DNA from 3 places in the Streptomyces sp. NPDC006332 genome. Region 3 is predicted to be linked to each of the others. Evidence: riboswitches for the same ligand, from Rfam matches in the RefSeq annotation. Region 3 holds a riboswitch; each other region holds the start of a gene.

Region 1 (4,730 bases), on a different contig from region 3:
CAGCCGTCGGGAACCTGCTCCACCGGCTTGATCCGTACGACGGTCCCGGCGCCGACGAGTGTGTGCAGGTCGGCCCAGGCGGCCGGGTCCAGCGGATCCTCGAGGGCGGCGAAGGCGTAGACGTCGGTCGGGTACCGGGCGGCTCTGCCCACTCGCTCGGCCAGGTGGGCGTGCGGGCCGTCGAGCGCCGCCCACACGGCGTTGTCGAGGGGGGAGGTGTCGAGGACGGACGTGTCGAGCGCGGGAGGGACTCCGCCTCCGCGGACGTCGGTCTGTGGGGCCACGGAGACAAAGTCCCTTCTCGTGCGACTGGCAGGTGACACCGCTGATGTGACGGTTGATCAGGAGTTGTCGAGCGGCAGTCCGGGCGGGTTGACCTCGGACTTGGCGACGGCCTCGCCGGAGAGGTTCCAGGCCTTGAGCCACTTGGCGTACTGGCCGTGTTCGATCAGGTAGTTGATGGCGTCGGCGAGGGGCTTGGCGAGGCCGCTGTCCTTCTTCGCGGTGGCGGCGATCAAGCCCTGGAGCGTCTCACCGGCGCCGGAGAACTGACCCGCGATACGGGTCGCCTGGGGCGTGCCGGCGGTCTTCGCCGCGTGGTAGGCGAGGTTCGGGTTGGGCCCGAAGTAGGCGTCGATCTTGCCGCTGCTCAGCGCCAGGTAGAGGCTGTTGGTCTCCTGGAAGTACTTGACCGTGAGGGGCTTCTTGCCCTCCTTGGCCAGCTTCGCCTTCCACTCCAGCAGGAGCTTCTCCTGGTTGGTGCCGTTGCCGACGGAGACCGTCTTGCCGGCGAGGCTCTCGTAGTCGCCGTCGAACTTCCAGGGGTTGTCCTTCTTCACCTCGAAGGCGAGATCGTCCTTGCGGTAGGAGGCGAACTCGTACTTCTGCTTGCGCTCCTCGGTGTCGGTGACGTTGGAGAAGGCCACGTTGACCTTTCCGCTGTCGAGGCCGATGAACAAGTTCTCCCAGGTCGAGCGGCGCACCTCGGGCTCGAGCCCGAAGACGGCTGCCACCAGTCGGCCGAGGTCGGGTTCGGAGCCCGTGATCGTCTTCTGGTCGTCTCCCACGAAGCCGAGCGGCGGGCTGCCCGAGGGCAGCGTGCCGGAGCCGATCACCAGCTTGCCGCTCTTCTTGAGTGCGGCGGGCAGCTCGGCGCTGATGGACTTCACCTCTGAGACCTTCAGGGGGGTCTCCTTCGCGGAGCCGTTGGACAGCTGACCCACGGTGACCGTGCCGGCCGTGTCGGTCCTGGTGGCGGCGTCGCTGTCACCGCCGCAGGCGGCGAGCCCGGAGGCGAGGGCGGTGATGGCGGTCGCCGCGGTGATGCCGCGTATCAGGCCGTGTCGGGAGATCTGGGTGGCCATGGCTGTCCTTGTCGTTCAGAGGGTGGTGACGGTTGTGTGTGGGGGGCGTTGCGTTGCGGTGGTCCCGGGGCCCGGAAACCGACGGTGGTGTCCCCGCGCGGGCCGGGTCAGAGCACCTTGCTCACGAAGTCCCGGGTCCGCTCGTGCCGCGGGTTGTCCAATACCTCGGCGGGCGGGCCCTGTTCGACGATCCGGCCGCCGTCGATGAAGACGACCCGGTCGGCGATCTCACGGGCGAAGCCGATCTCGTGGGTGACGATCACCAGGGTGGTGCCGCCGCGCGCCAGGTCCTTGATGACGGCGAGGACCTCACCGACGAGTTCGGGGTCGAGCGCGGAGGTGGGTTCGTCGAAGAGGATGACTCCGGGACGCAGCGCGAGGGCCCGGGCGATGGCCACACGCTGCTGCTGTCCACCCGACAACTGCCGCGGGTAGGCGGCGGCCCGGTCGCCCAGGCCGACCCGGTCCAGCAGTTCACGGGCGAGTTTCTGCGCCTCGGCCTTGCCGAGCTTCCCGGTCGCCACCGGGGCGGCGGCCACGTTGTCCAGCGCGGTCAGGTGCGGGAAGAGGTTGAAGTTCTGGAAGACGAAGCCGATCCGGCTGCGCTGGGTCAGGATGGCCTGCTCGGTCAGCTCCTTCAGGCGGTCGCCCTGCCGGCGGACGCCGATCAGTTCGCCGTTGACGCTGACGTATCCGATCTCCGGCTTCTCCAGGTGGTTGATGACCCGCAGGAGGGTGGACTTGCCGGAACCGGACGGGCCGAGGATCACGGTGACCTCGCCGGGCCGCACCGTCAGGTCGATCCCGTCGAGCACCCGGTGGGCGCCGTACCACTTGTGCACGTCGTGCACCTCGACGGCGGCGGCCGCGCTGACAAGCGTCTCGGTGGTCATACGGCGGCCTCCCGGCGGATGCGGGCCCGCAGGTCGGTGAGAGCGGTCCGCAGTTTCTGCAGCGGCGTCGGCGGCAGGGTGCGCGTGGCGCCCCGGGCGTAATGCCGCTCGACGTAGAACTGGATGACGGACACCACGCTGGTGAGGATCAGGTACCAGACGGTGACGACCAGCAGCAGCGGCACGATGTCACCCGGGTAGGTGGCGCCCATGGTCTGCGCGCTGCCGAACAGGTCGAGCAGGGACACGTAGAAGACCAGCGAGGTGCTCTTGATGAGGCCGATCAGCTGGTTGACGTAGTTCGGGGTGATGGAACGCAGCGCCTGCGGAAAGACGATCTTCCGGAACTGGTAGCCCTTCGGCAGGCCGAGGGCGGAGGCCGCCTCGTGCTGGCCCTGGTCGACGGAGAGGATGCCGCCGCGGACCACCTCCGCCGCGTACGCCGCCTCGTTGAGGCTGAGCCCGATGACGGCGACGACCATGTCGGTGGCGAGCCGGGACTCGTCGAAGGTGAAGAAGGCCGGCCCGAAGGGGACGCCCACACTGAGCGTCTGGTACAGGGCGCTGAAGTTGTACAGGAACAGCAGCACGACGATCAGGGGGATCGAGCGAAGTGCCCAGACGTACGTCCAGCTGACCGCGCGGAGCACCGGACTGCGCGAGAGCCGGGCGAGAGCCAGCAGGATGCCGCCGATGAGGCCCAACACCGCGCTGTAGGCGGCCACTTCGAGGGTGACGAGGAGCCCGTCGAGGATGGTCGGCCGCAGGAACCAGTACCCGAAACGGTCCCACTGGTAGAACGGGTTGGACACCAGGCCATGGACGAACTGGGCCGCCAGCACCAGCACGACCGCGGTGGCGATCCAGCGGACCGGGTGGCGCAGTGGGATAACTCGCTGTGCAGCGCGGGGAGTTGACGGGGTGTCGGTGGGCGGCGGTGCCTCGGCGAGGGACACGGTGGCGCCTGGGGGTTCACTCATGGAGGGCTCCGGCAGAGTCGGTCCCCCCGGGCGCGGCGAACGCCACGTACGCCGACGGCCGCCTGGGCGGCGGGGAGACGGCACACGGGAACGCACTGGAACCGGGGGCTGGGCGGACAACGGCACACCGCACGGGCGGTGTTCGTCAGGAACGCGGGGGGCTGGGGAAGGAGGTCAGCCCCGACAGCGGGCACGGCCCGGTGCGGTACACAGTGCGCTGTTCACACGCAGCAGATCGACGGTCCGGTCGGCGACGAGGAGGGTCAGGTACGACAGCACGCAGCCCTGTGGGCGGCGGAGGGCCGTCCTGGGAGCTGCGTACATGGCGTCACCGTCACTCTTCCGGCCCCCGGGGGGCATCGCGCTTACCGAGACTTCGTCGGTCGGGTCGTCACCTGGGGCACCCCACCGCGTGCGAGGGTTGCCGGTCAGCAAGCCAGGGCTTGTCGCTGACACTCATGACCGTTCTGGGTCGCAAGTTAAGACAATCGCCAGAACACATGTCAATGCCGGTCCAGCAATTGGAACGGGTCACCCGCTCCGCGCCACGTGGGCCGCCCAGTCGAGGATCTGCACGGCCGCTCCGGCGTCCTCCAGGCCCCGGCAGTGGGCGTGGTGCAGGCGGGCGATGCCGTCGAGGTCGAGAAGGGGGCCGAAGGCCGGGTGCGCGGCCAGGCGGCGGGCGTAGGCCCACAGGGCGTGGTGTCCGGCGACGCGGTGCACCGCGGCGGCGTCGAGGTGGTTGCGGTGCACGGTGTCCAGCCGCACCAGAGTGACCCACAACTCGACGTCGGCGACGGTGAGATGGTCGCCGATCAGATGGTCCTGGAAGGCCAGCCGTCGCTCCAGCACGCCGAGCGCGGCCAGCAGTGTGTCGAGGGCCCTCGCCCGCTCGGACGCGTCCGCACCGGCCCGGCCCGCACGCTGCGCGGCCTCGTTGATGTCCCGGGCGCACATCCGCTCGACGGCCTCGATCTCGCTCTCCGTCCCGCACGGGTACAGCGCGGGCCGCCCGGCGCCGAAGTGCCGGGCCAGGTCGCGGGTGATGTCCGGGGCGTGGGTGGAGACGATCCGCCCGGACCAGTCGTCGCTGAGCACCGGCCCGACGGCCGGGCCGGAGTACCGGTGTGCGCTCGCCTCGTACAGCGGACGCAGCGCGGAGTGACCGCCGTCGGGGCTGTCGGGCACGGCGTCCAGATACGTCACCGGACAGGCGTCGGCGAGGCCGAGAAGAGCGTGCACGACGGCGATGCGCAGGCCGTCGGAGCAGACGGGTGACAGATGGAGGCGGTAGCGGCGGGGCACGGCGTAGTGGCCACTGCGCGCGTCCCGGCCGATCCGGCCGCGGAACGCGGTGGCGCGGGGGGCGGACGGAGCGGCGGCGAGCGGTGTGACGGACATGGATCTCCCCGGGGGTGATGCGCAGACGTACGCGCGGCGGAAGCGTTCGTCGGGCCGTGGCCGGCCGGTGTCCACCCGAGCGCGACGGCCCG
Region 2 (4,730 bases), on a different contig from region 3:
TTCGGCGTCATCGCGGCCATCGCGGCACTCGCCTCGATCAACCCGATCTGGGCCATGGGCCCCTACCGTCCGGACCAGGTGTCGACCGGCGCCCAGCCCGACTGGTACATGGGCTTCTCCGAGGGTCTGATCCGTGTCATGCCGGGCTGGGAGATCAACTTCTGGGGTCACACGCTCGTCCTGGGCGTGTTCATCCCGCTGGTGATCTTCCCGCTGGTGCTCGTCGCGATCGCGGTCTACCCGTTCATCGAGTCCTGGGTCACCGGCGACAAGCGCGAGCACCACATCCTGGACCGCCCGCGCAACGCCCCGACGCGTACGGCCTTCGGTGTCGCCTGGATCACCTGGTACATGGTTCTGCTGATCGGTGGTGGAAACGACCTGTGGGCCACCCACTTCCACCTGTCGATCAACGCCATCACCTGGTTCGTGCGGGTCGCGTTCTTCGTCGGACCGGTCATCGCGTTCGTCATCACCAAGCGGATCTGCCTCGGTCTCCAGCGCCGCGACAAGGAGAAGGTGCTGCACGGCCGCGAGTCGGGCATCATCAAGCGCCTGCCGCACGGTGAGTTCATCGAGGTGCACGAGCCGCTCAGCCAGGAGCAGCTGCACACGCTCACCGCGCACGAGCAGTACAAGCCGGCCGAGATCGGCCCGACGGTCGACGAGAACGGCGTCGAGCGCAAGGTGAAGGGCTCCGAGAAGCTCCGCGCCAAGCTCAGCGAGGCGTACTACGGCGAGGAGGCGCAGATCCCCAAGCCGAGCGTCGAGGAGTACAAGGAGATCACCAGCGGCCACGGCCACCACTGATCACCGCGTCGCCACACCACGGCAAGGGCCCCCGTCCGGTCTTCGGACGGGGGCCCTTCGCCGTGCCCGGCGCTGGATAGGGTGGACCCGACGAGAAGAACCGTGTCCCGGCGTGTACGGGACAGACCCAGGAGCGGCTTATGAGCGCTGTGACCCCCGCTGGAGGCGACACCGCGGCGGGCCGTTCCTGGCCCGAGGTGTTGAGCGCGCTGCTCGGCGGCCGGGATCTGAGCGCCGGTGACACGGCGTGGGCCATGGACCGGTTCATGAGCGGTGAGGCCACCGACGCGCAGATCGCGGGCTTCATGGTGGCGCTGCGGGCCAAGGGCGAGACCGTCGAGGAGATCACCGGTCTCGTCGAGGCGATGTACGCGCACGCGCAGCCGCTGGACATCCCCGGACCCGCCGTCGACATCGTGGGCACCGGCGGTGACCGGGCCAAGACGGTCAACATCTCGACGATGTCCGCCATCGTGATCGCGGGCACCGGGGCGAAGGTGGTCAAGCACGGCAACCGGGCGTCGTCCTCGGCGAGCGGGTCCTCCGACGTGCTGGAGAAGCTCGGCATCAACCTGGACCTGTCGCCCGAGGGTGTGGCGCGGGTGGTGGACGAGGCGGGGATCACCTTCTGCTTCGCGGCCAGGTTCCACCCCTCGATGCGGTTCGTCGGCGCGGTCCGGCGCGACCTGGGGATTCCGACGTCGTTCAACCTGCTCGGTCCGCTGACCAACCCCGCCAAGGTCACCGCCTCGGCGATCGGCTGCTTCGACACCCGGATGGCGGGACTCATCGCCGGCGTCCTGGCCGAGCGCGGCTCGTCCGCGCTGGTGTTCCGCGGCGACGACGGGCTCGACGAGCTGACCACCACGGCCACCTCCCGGGTGTGGATCGTGCGCGACGGCAAGGTCACCGAGGAGCCCTTCGACCCGCGGCACGTCGGCCTCGATCTGGTGCCGGTGCAAGCACTGAGAGGCGCCGACCCCGCCTACAACGCCGAGGTCGCCCGCCGTCTCCTGGACGGCGAGCGGGGTCCGGTCCGGGACGCGGTCCTGCTGAACTCGGCGGCGGCGCTGGTGGCGCTGGAGCCGACCGGGGCGCCGCTGACGGAGCAGATCCGGGTGGGCATGGACAAGGCGGCACAGTCCATCGACTCCGGCGCGGCCAAGCGGACGCTGGAGCGCTGGGCGGCGGCCAGCAACGCCTGACGACGTGGCGATGTCCCGCGATCCGGACACGGGTTGCGGGACCGCGATCACGTCGCGTACGTTTTTGACCAGGTCATGAGTGACAGTCATGAGGCCCCGGCCGACTGTCCGGCAACCCTCCGTCCGTGGCGGGGTGCCCCGGGTGAAGACCAGGCCGTAGGCAGCGAGGTCTACGGCAAGCGCGGACCCCTCGCACTCTTCTGAGTGAGCGCACCAGGGGTCCTGGTCGTCGAGGAGCCTTCCGTGAGCAAGCGAATGCGATAGGGCCGCAGAGCCCCGCCTCCGCACCCGCTTTTTCCACCTTCACCCACGCTTGAGCCGTACCCGCTCGCGTGGTGATCCCAGCTGCCTCTCACGGGAGTTCGCCATGTCTGTCCCCACCGCTGTCGCCACCCAGTCCGTTTGTGCACCTCTGCCCGTTCTGGGACGGGATGTCACCGTCCCGCTCGTCACCGGTGGCGAAGTCACCTACGCGGCGCTCGACTACGCGGCCAGCGCGCCCGCCCTGCAGCGCGTCTGGGACGACGTGGCGGCCTACGCGCCCTACTACGGCAGCGTGCACCGCGGCGCCGGCTACCTGTCCCAGCTCTCCACGGACCTCTTCGAGAACGCACGCCGGACCGTCGCCGAGTTCCTGGACTGCCGCGCCGACGACCAGTTGGTCTTCACCCGGTCCACCACCGACTCCCTCAATCTCCTCGCCGCCGCGCTCCCGGCCGACTGTCAGGTCTTCGTCTTCGAGACCGAGCACCACGCCTCGCTGCTGCCCTGGCAGGACGCCCGGGTCAGCTACCTGGACGCCCCGCGCACCCCCGAGCAGGCGGTGGCCACCCTGGAGCGGGCCCTCGCCGGACGGGACCCGTACGGCCCGGCCCTGGTCTGCGTGACCGGCGCCTCGAACGTCACCGGGGAGCTGTGGCCGGTACGGGAACTGGCGGCCGCCGCGCACGCCCACGGCGCCCGGATCGTCCTGGACGCCGCCCAGCTGGCCCCGCACCACCCGGTCTCGGTGCAGGACCTCGACGTCGACTGGATCGCCTTCTCCGGGCACAAGCTGTACGCCCCCTTCGGCTCCGGTGTCCTGGCCGGCCGGTCCGACTGGCTGATCGCGGCCGACCCGTACCTCGCGGGCGGCGGGGCCAGCCGCAAGGTCACCCGGCGCGAGGACGGGGGAGTGGACGTGGAGTGGCACGAGAGCGCCGCCCGGCACGAGGCCGGCTCGCCCAACGTCATCGGCGCCTACTCCATCGCCGCCGCCTGCAAGGCGCTGACCGAGGCCGGCTTCGACTCCCTGGTCGCGCGCGAGCGGCACCTGATCGAGAAGGTCCGTACCGGCCTCGCCGAGGTGCCCGAGGTTAGGATCCTGTCCCTGTTCGGGGACGACGCTCCCCGGGTCGGCGTGATCTCCTTCGTCGTCGACGGCTGGAACAGCTCCCACTTCGCCGCCGCCCTCTCCGCCGAGTACGGCATCGGCGTCCGCGACGGCCTCTTCTGCGCCCACCCGCTGGTCCGCACCCTGCTCGGCAGCGACCCCCAGACCCAGGGCGAGTGCGGCGCCCCCGAGGCCGCGCCCGGCGAGAAGTCGTTGAACGCCATCCGGGTGAGCTTCGGCGCGGGCACCCCGGACGAGCACGTGGAGCGCTTCGTCACCGCGGTGCGGGAGCTCGTGCGCGAGGGTGCGAAGTGGCGGTACCGGACGGAGGACGGCCGCTGCGTCCCGGCCGTGTGAGAAGGGCTTCGCCGGTCAGGAGTCCAGCCCGATCGCGAACGCCGCCTCCAGGTCGTGCTGCGAGTACGTACGGAACGCCACGTGGGTGTCCGTGCCCTCCACGCCGGGGATCTTGCTGATCCGGCCGGGGATGACCTCCGCCAGGTCCTCGTGCCGCCGCACCCGCACCATGGCGATCAGGTCGTACGTCCCGGTGACGGAGAAGACCTCGCTCACGCTCTCCAGCGAGGCGATCGACTCGGCGATCTCGGGGATCCGGTCCACGCTGGTCTTGATGAGCACGATCGCGGTGATCACGGCTGGTTCTCTCCCTCGGGGGCCGGAACTTGGGCGGATCTCACTGTAGTCCCACGTCGAAACCGCACCCACGCGTAGCCGAACCCCAGCCCGAACCCCACCAGGTGCGCCAGGTACGCCACCCCCGGCCCCGAGGCCGCCCGGCCCGCCGCCAGCCATTGCAGGGCCGCCCAGAAGGGCAGCACGACCCAGGCGGGGAAGCGCAGCGGCAGGAAGAACAGAAAAGGCAGGAGACTGGTCACGCGGGCCCCGGGGAACAGATAGAGGAACGCTCCGAGGGCCGCCGAGATCGCCCCGGACGCGCCGACCAGGGACTGCTCGGAGTCCGCGTTGGCGGCGGCGTACCCGAGCAGGGCGAGGTAGCCGCAGCCGACGTAGAAGAGGGTGAACTGGACGCGCCCCATGCGTTCCTCGGTCATCACCCCGAAGACGTAGAGGAAGAGCATGTTGCCCAGCAGGTGCACCCAGCTGCCGTGGACGAAGAGGGCGGTGGCGGGCGTGAGCGCGGCTCGTGGCGACCCCTCGAACAGCTCGGCCGGGACCACGCCCCAGCGGCGGAAGTAGGCCCGCTGAGCGGTCAGCAGCGTGTCACCGGAGCCGTACACCGGGTTCAGGCCGGCGGCCGGACCGAGCAGGAAGAGCAGGCAGCACAGGGCGATCAGTCCGTATGTGACCGGTGCTGACGACCA
Region 3 (4,730 bases):
CACCGCGATCGCGTCGTCCCCCAACTCCTCGTACGCCCCCGCCTCCCGCGACAGCACCAGCACGCAGCCCTCGTCGGAGACCACCGGAATCTCCTTCGCGACCAGGTTCATGCCGTCCCGGATCGGGTTCACCAGGGCCACGTCGGCCAGTCGGTAGGCCGCCAGTGAGCGCGCGAAGTCGTCCTTGACGTGCAGCACGACGGGGGTCCAACCCGGCGTCCCGTACTGGGAGTTGATCTCATCGGCCAGCCGCTGCACCTCGGCCGTGTAGTCCCGGTACACCGCGAGGTCCTGCCGCGAGGGGTACGCGAACGCCACGTGCGCCACCCGCTCGCGCCACTCCGGGTGGTCCTCCAGCAGCTGCCGGTACGCCAGCAGGCCCCGCACGATGTTCTTCGACAGCTCGGTGCGGTCCACCCGGACGATGGTCCTGCGGCCCTCGCCGACCTCGGCCCGCAGCGCCGCCATCCGCTCGTCGACGTCCGCCTCGTGCGCCCGCCCGCGCAGGAAGTCCGCGTCGGCGCCCAGCCCGTGCACCCCGATCCGGGTGCTCCCGAGCCCCCCGGCGAACTCCTCGGCGCACGCGGTGAACGCGTCCGCCCAGCGGTGGGTCAGGAAACCCAGCCGGTCGGCGCCCAGCATGCCCCGCAGGACCTGCCGGCCGATGTCGTCCGGCAGCATCCGGAAGTACTCCGGCGGCGCCCACGGCGTGTGCGTGAAGTGACCGATCCGCAGATCCGGGCGCAGTTCCCGCAGCAGGCCCGGGACCAGCGTCAGGTGGTAGTCCTGGACCACGACCGACGCCCCCGGTGCCGCCTCCTCGGCCAGCGCCTCGGCGAACGCCCGGTTGTACGTCTCGTACGACGCCCACTGCCGCCGGAACTCCGCGTCGAAGACCGGCTCCAGCGGGGTCTGGTACAGCATGTGGTGGACGAACCACAGCACCGAGTTGGCGATGCCGTTGTACGCGTCGGCGTGCACGTCGGCCGGGATGTCCAGCATCCGCACGCCGTCCTCGCCGACCCCGCGCCGCACCGCCTCCCGGTCGCCGTCACCCAGCGCCGAGCACACCCACAGGGACCCCGCGTCCGACCCGATCGCGGACAGCCCCGAGACCAGCCCGCCGCCACCCCGTTTGGCGTGCAGCGAGCCGTCCTCGCGCACCTCGTACGAAACCGGGCCGCGGTTCGACGCGACCAGTACCTGAGCAGCACCGTTGGTGGAGGACATACGCCTCAACCTAGCCCGGCCCGGAAACGCTCAAACGTACGGATGACATTCGCCACGGATGGTGGAGACACGGACTGCGTGGTCCGCGTCGCACGGCCGGAGAGGGCGCCCAACCCGCATCAGGCGACCTTCCGGGCCGCGTACTCCGCGATCTGCGCCATCGGCGGGCGCTCCTCCGTGTCGACCGAGTAGGTGCGTGGCTCGAAGCCGTCCCCCGTTCGTTCGAACTGGGTGAGGGCGGGCCGGACGAGGTGGCCGCGGGCCAGCCGGAGCTGGGCGGTGCGGTAGATCGCGGCGGACATGCGGCCCAGTGCCTGCCCGTCCTGGTGACGGTGGACGCGCACGCCCAGGTCGACCTGGGCGAGGGAGTCGAGGCCCACCAGGTGCAGGGCGTCGACCAGCATGCCCAGCTCGACGCCGTATCCGACGGGGAACGGCAGCTGTTCGAGCAGGGAGCGGCGGGCCGCGTACTCGCCGCCCAGCGGCTGTACGAAACCGGCCAGCTGCGGCCAATGCATGTTCAGCAGCGGGCGGGCCATCAGTTCGGTGACCCGGCCGCCCTGGCCGGCCTTCCCGCCGAGCGGGCGGTCGTACATGCCCTTGACCAGGTCGACGCCGGGTTCGGTGAGCAGCGGGCCCACGATCCCGGAGACGAAGTCGGAGGAGAACTCCTTCAGGTCGGCGTCGATGAAGCAGACGATGTCGCCGCCGGTGACCAGCAGCGAGCGCCACAGCACCTCGCCCTTGCCGGGGACGGCCGGGATGCGGGGCAGTATGTCGTCGCGGTGGACGACCCTCGCCCCGGACGCGGCGGCCACCTCGGACGTGCGGTCGGTCGATCCCGAGTCCACCACCACGATCTCGTCGACGAGCGGGACCTGACACATCAGGTCGTGACGGATCACGGCGACGATGTCACCGACCGTCTCCTCCTCGTTGAGCGCCGGCAGCACCACGCTGACCGACTGGCCGGTGGCGCGTTTCGCTGCCAGGATCCTGTGGAGCGGGCGATCGTTCTTCGACCAGGAGCGGGTGTTCAGCCAGCGCTCGACTTCGTTCAGCACAGTGCGCGGCTCCTCTGCGTTTCTCGGCGAGACCGTGATCCACGTGCCAGGTGATCCATCTCGCGGTTCGGACGACTATCTCAACTGTCCTGGCCTTCGGTTACAGTCTTGAACAACGCGGGTGACCATCGCAGGTCGGGGTCGCCGCCTTGTTACACCGATCAACAACCACATACCGCTCATCCAGAGGGGCAGAGGGATACGGCCCGATGAAGCCCCGGCAACCCTCCAGTCGGTTCTCGTCACCAGCGAGGCTCCCGACTAGGGAAGGTGCCAAATCCGTCTCACGGCGAAGTGCGTCGTGAGGAAGATGAGGAGAAAGGGCCTCGCCTCCATGGCTGTGCAGACTGATGCAAGCACCACGAACACCGTAGACCTCGGCCCCGCCGCCGCGCTGAGCTGTCGCGAGTGCGGTCACCGGGTGCCCCTCGGCCCGGTCTTCGCGTGCGAGGAGTGTTTCGGCCCGCTCGAGATCGCCTACGACTTCTCCGCCTACGACGCCGAGGAACTCCGCAAGCGGATCGAGGCGGGCCCCGCGAACATCTGGCGCTACGCGCCGCTGCTGCCCGTCCCGGCTGACGTGGCGGACAAGCCCAACATCAACCCCGGCTGGACCAAGCTCGTCAAGGCCGACAACCTGGCCCGTGAGCTGGGCGTCGACGCCGGAAAGCTGTTCGTCAAGGACGACTCCGGCAACCCGACGCACTCCTTCAAGGACCGGGTCGTCGCCCAGGCCATCGAGGCCGCCCGCGTCTTCGGTTTCACCACCCTGTCCTGCTCCTCCACCGGCAACCTCGCCGGCGCGGTGGGCGCCGCCGCCGCCCGGGCCGGCTTCCGTTCCTGCGTGTTCATCCCGCACGACCTGGAGCAGGGCAAGGTCGTCATGGCCGCGGTCTACGGCGGAGAGCTCGTCGGCATCGACGGCAACTACGACGATGTGAACCGTTTCTGCTCCGAGCTGATCGGCGACCCGGCCGGCGAGGGCTGGGGCTTCGTCAACGTGAACCTGCGGCCGTACTACGCCGAGGGCTCCAAGACGCTGGCGTACGAGATCTGTGAGCAGCTCGGCTGGCGGCTCCCGGACCAGCTGGTCGTCCCGATCGCCTCCGGCTCGCAGCTCACGAAGATCGACAAGGGTCTGCAGGAGCTGATCAAGCTCGGGCTCGTCGAGGACAAGCCGTACAAGATCTTCGGCGCGCAGGCCGAGGGCTGCTCGCCGGTGTCCGTCGCCTACAAGGCCGGGCACGACGTGGTCCGGCCGCAGAAGCCGAACACCATCGCCAAGTCGCTGGCGATCGGCAACCCGGCCGACGGTCCCTATGTGCTCGACATCGCCCGTCGCACCGGCGGCGCGGTGGAGGACGTGAACGACGAGCAGGTCGTCGACGCGATCCGGCTGCTGGCGCGGACCGAGGGCATCTTCGCGGAGACCGCCGGTGGTGTGACGGTCGGTGTGACGCGGAAGCTGATCGAGAACGGTCTGCTCGACCCGACGAAGACCACGGTGGTGCTGAACACGGGTGATGGTCTCAAGACGTTGGATGCGGTGGCCGACACGGGGCTGACTGCGACCATTCGCCCGAACCTTGAGTCCTTCCGTGAGGCTGGGCTCGTCCAGTAACTCGTTTCGTCTGCGGGCCGGTGGGGGCTGGTCGCGCCCACGCGGCGGTAGCCGCACATTCAACACAGCCCCGCGCCCCTATGGGGCGCCACACCTGACCGGAGGTCATGAGCATGAGCGTCAACGTCCGCATCCCCACCATCCTGCGCACCTACACCGGTGGTCAGGCCGAGGTCGCCGCCGAGGGGAGCACCCTCGGCGAGGTCATCGCCGACCTGGAGAAGAACCACACCGGCATCGCCGCGCGCGTTCTCGACGACCAGGGCAAGCTGCGCCGGTTCGTCAACGTGTACGTCAACGACGACGACGTTCGCTTCGAGCAGGGTCTGGAGACCGCGACTCCGGACGGCGCCGGTGTCTCCATCATTCCGGCCGTCGCCGGCGGCTGATCATTACCTTCGGTAACATCAGTTACCGAGCGTTCATAGAATTGCCCCCTCCGTGAGAGAAGCGGAGGGGGCAATTCAATGTGGTTGAGCGCGGTACAGTTGGGGAACGCGTTGCCGCTTCACAGGTCGGCAGACCTTGTTTCTGCCGTGCGCCCGACGAGATGTAGCCAAAGTGTGTGCCTCGTTCGTGGCTTTTGTGAGCTTTGCGGGGCCCGACTTGCCCTGGATTCAGGCGAATTCTCGCCACATTCCGGATCGCGTGCGTCCAGAATTCTCGTCCGATTGACCTGTTGCAGACGGCAGTTGGACATATACATTCGGCCGCGGTCGACGCGTTCCGGCGCACGCCCCCAATCATGTGGGGGGTGAGGTCTGACCCGGATCCACGAAGTGTGGGTCTGTGCAAGGGCCAGTAATAGGGGAGTT

Evidence for each region. Region 3 has a riboswitch for S-adenosylmethionine ahead of thrC (threonine synthase). Riboswitches for the same ligand answer to the same signal wherever they lie in the genome.
Region 1: linked by a shared signal. The riboswitch ahead of ABZ027_RS16210 (amino acid ABC transporter permease) and the one ahead of thrC (threonine synthase) in region 3 are both predicted to bind S-adenosylmethionine.
Region 2: linked by a shared signal. The riboswitch ahead of ABZ027_RS37355 (aminotransferase class V-fold PLP-dependent enzyme) and the one ahead of thrC (threonine synthase) in region 3 are both predicted to bind S-adenosylmethionine.

What each region holds. Positions count from the first base shown of each region.
Region 1 is NZ_JBEXRA010000015.1:82,514-87,243, forward strand. Features, by position in the region: gene ABZ027_RS16195 (GNAT family N-acetyltransferase) at 1-284, opposite strand, end outside; gene ABZ027_RS16200 (ABC transporter substrate-binding protein) at 342-1,364, opposite strand; gene ABZ027_RS16205 (amino acid ABC transporter ATP-binding protein) at 1,472-2,257, opposite strand; gene ABZ027_RS16210 (amino acid ABC transporter permease) at 2,254-3,237, opposite strand; SAM riboswitch class IV at 3,594-3,701, opposite strand; gene ABZ027_RS16215 (glutathione S-transferase C-terminal domain-containing protein) at 3,769-4,638, opposite strand.
Region 2 is NZ_JBEXRA010000065.1:16,168-20,897, forward strand. Features, by position in the region: gene ABZ027_RS37345 (cytochrome bc complex cytochrome b subunit) at 1-810, shown strand, start outside; gene trpD (anthranilate phosphoribosyltransferase) at 951-2,015, shown strand; SAM riboswitch class IV at 2,087-2,203, shown strand; gene ABZ027_RS37355 (aminotransferase class V-fold PLP-dependent enzyme) at 2,383-3,744, shown strand; gene ABZ027_RS37360 (Lrp/AsnC ligand binding domain-containing protein) at 3,760-4,041, opposite strand; gene ABZ027_RS37365 (rhomboid family intramembrane serine protease) at 4,038-4,730, opposite strand, start outside.
Region 3 is NZ_JBEXRA010000012.1:50,208-54,937, reverse strand. Features, by position in the region: gene ABZ027_RS13655 (trehalose-6-phosphate synthase) at 1-1,230, opposite strand, end outside; gene ABZ027_RS13650 (glucosyl-3-phosphoglycerate synthase) at 1,350-2,294, opposite strand; SAM riboswitch class I at 2,471-2,611, shown strand; gene thrC (threonine synthase) at 2,629-3,915, shown strand; gene ABZ027_RS13640 (MoaD/ThiS family protein) at 4,029-4,304, shown strand.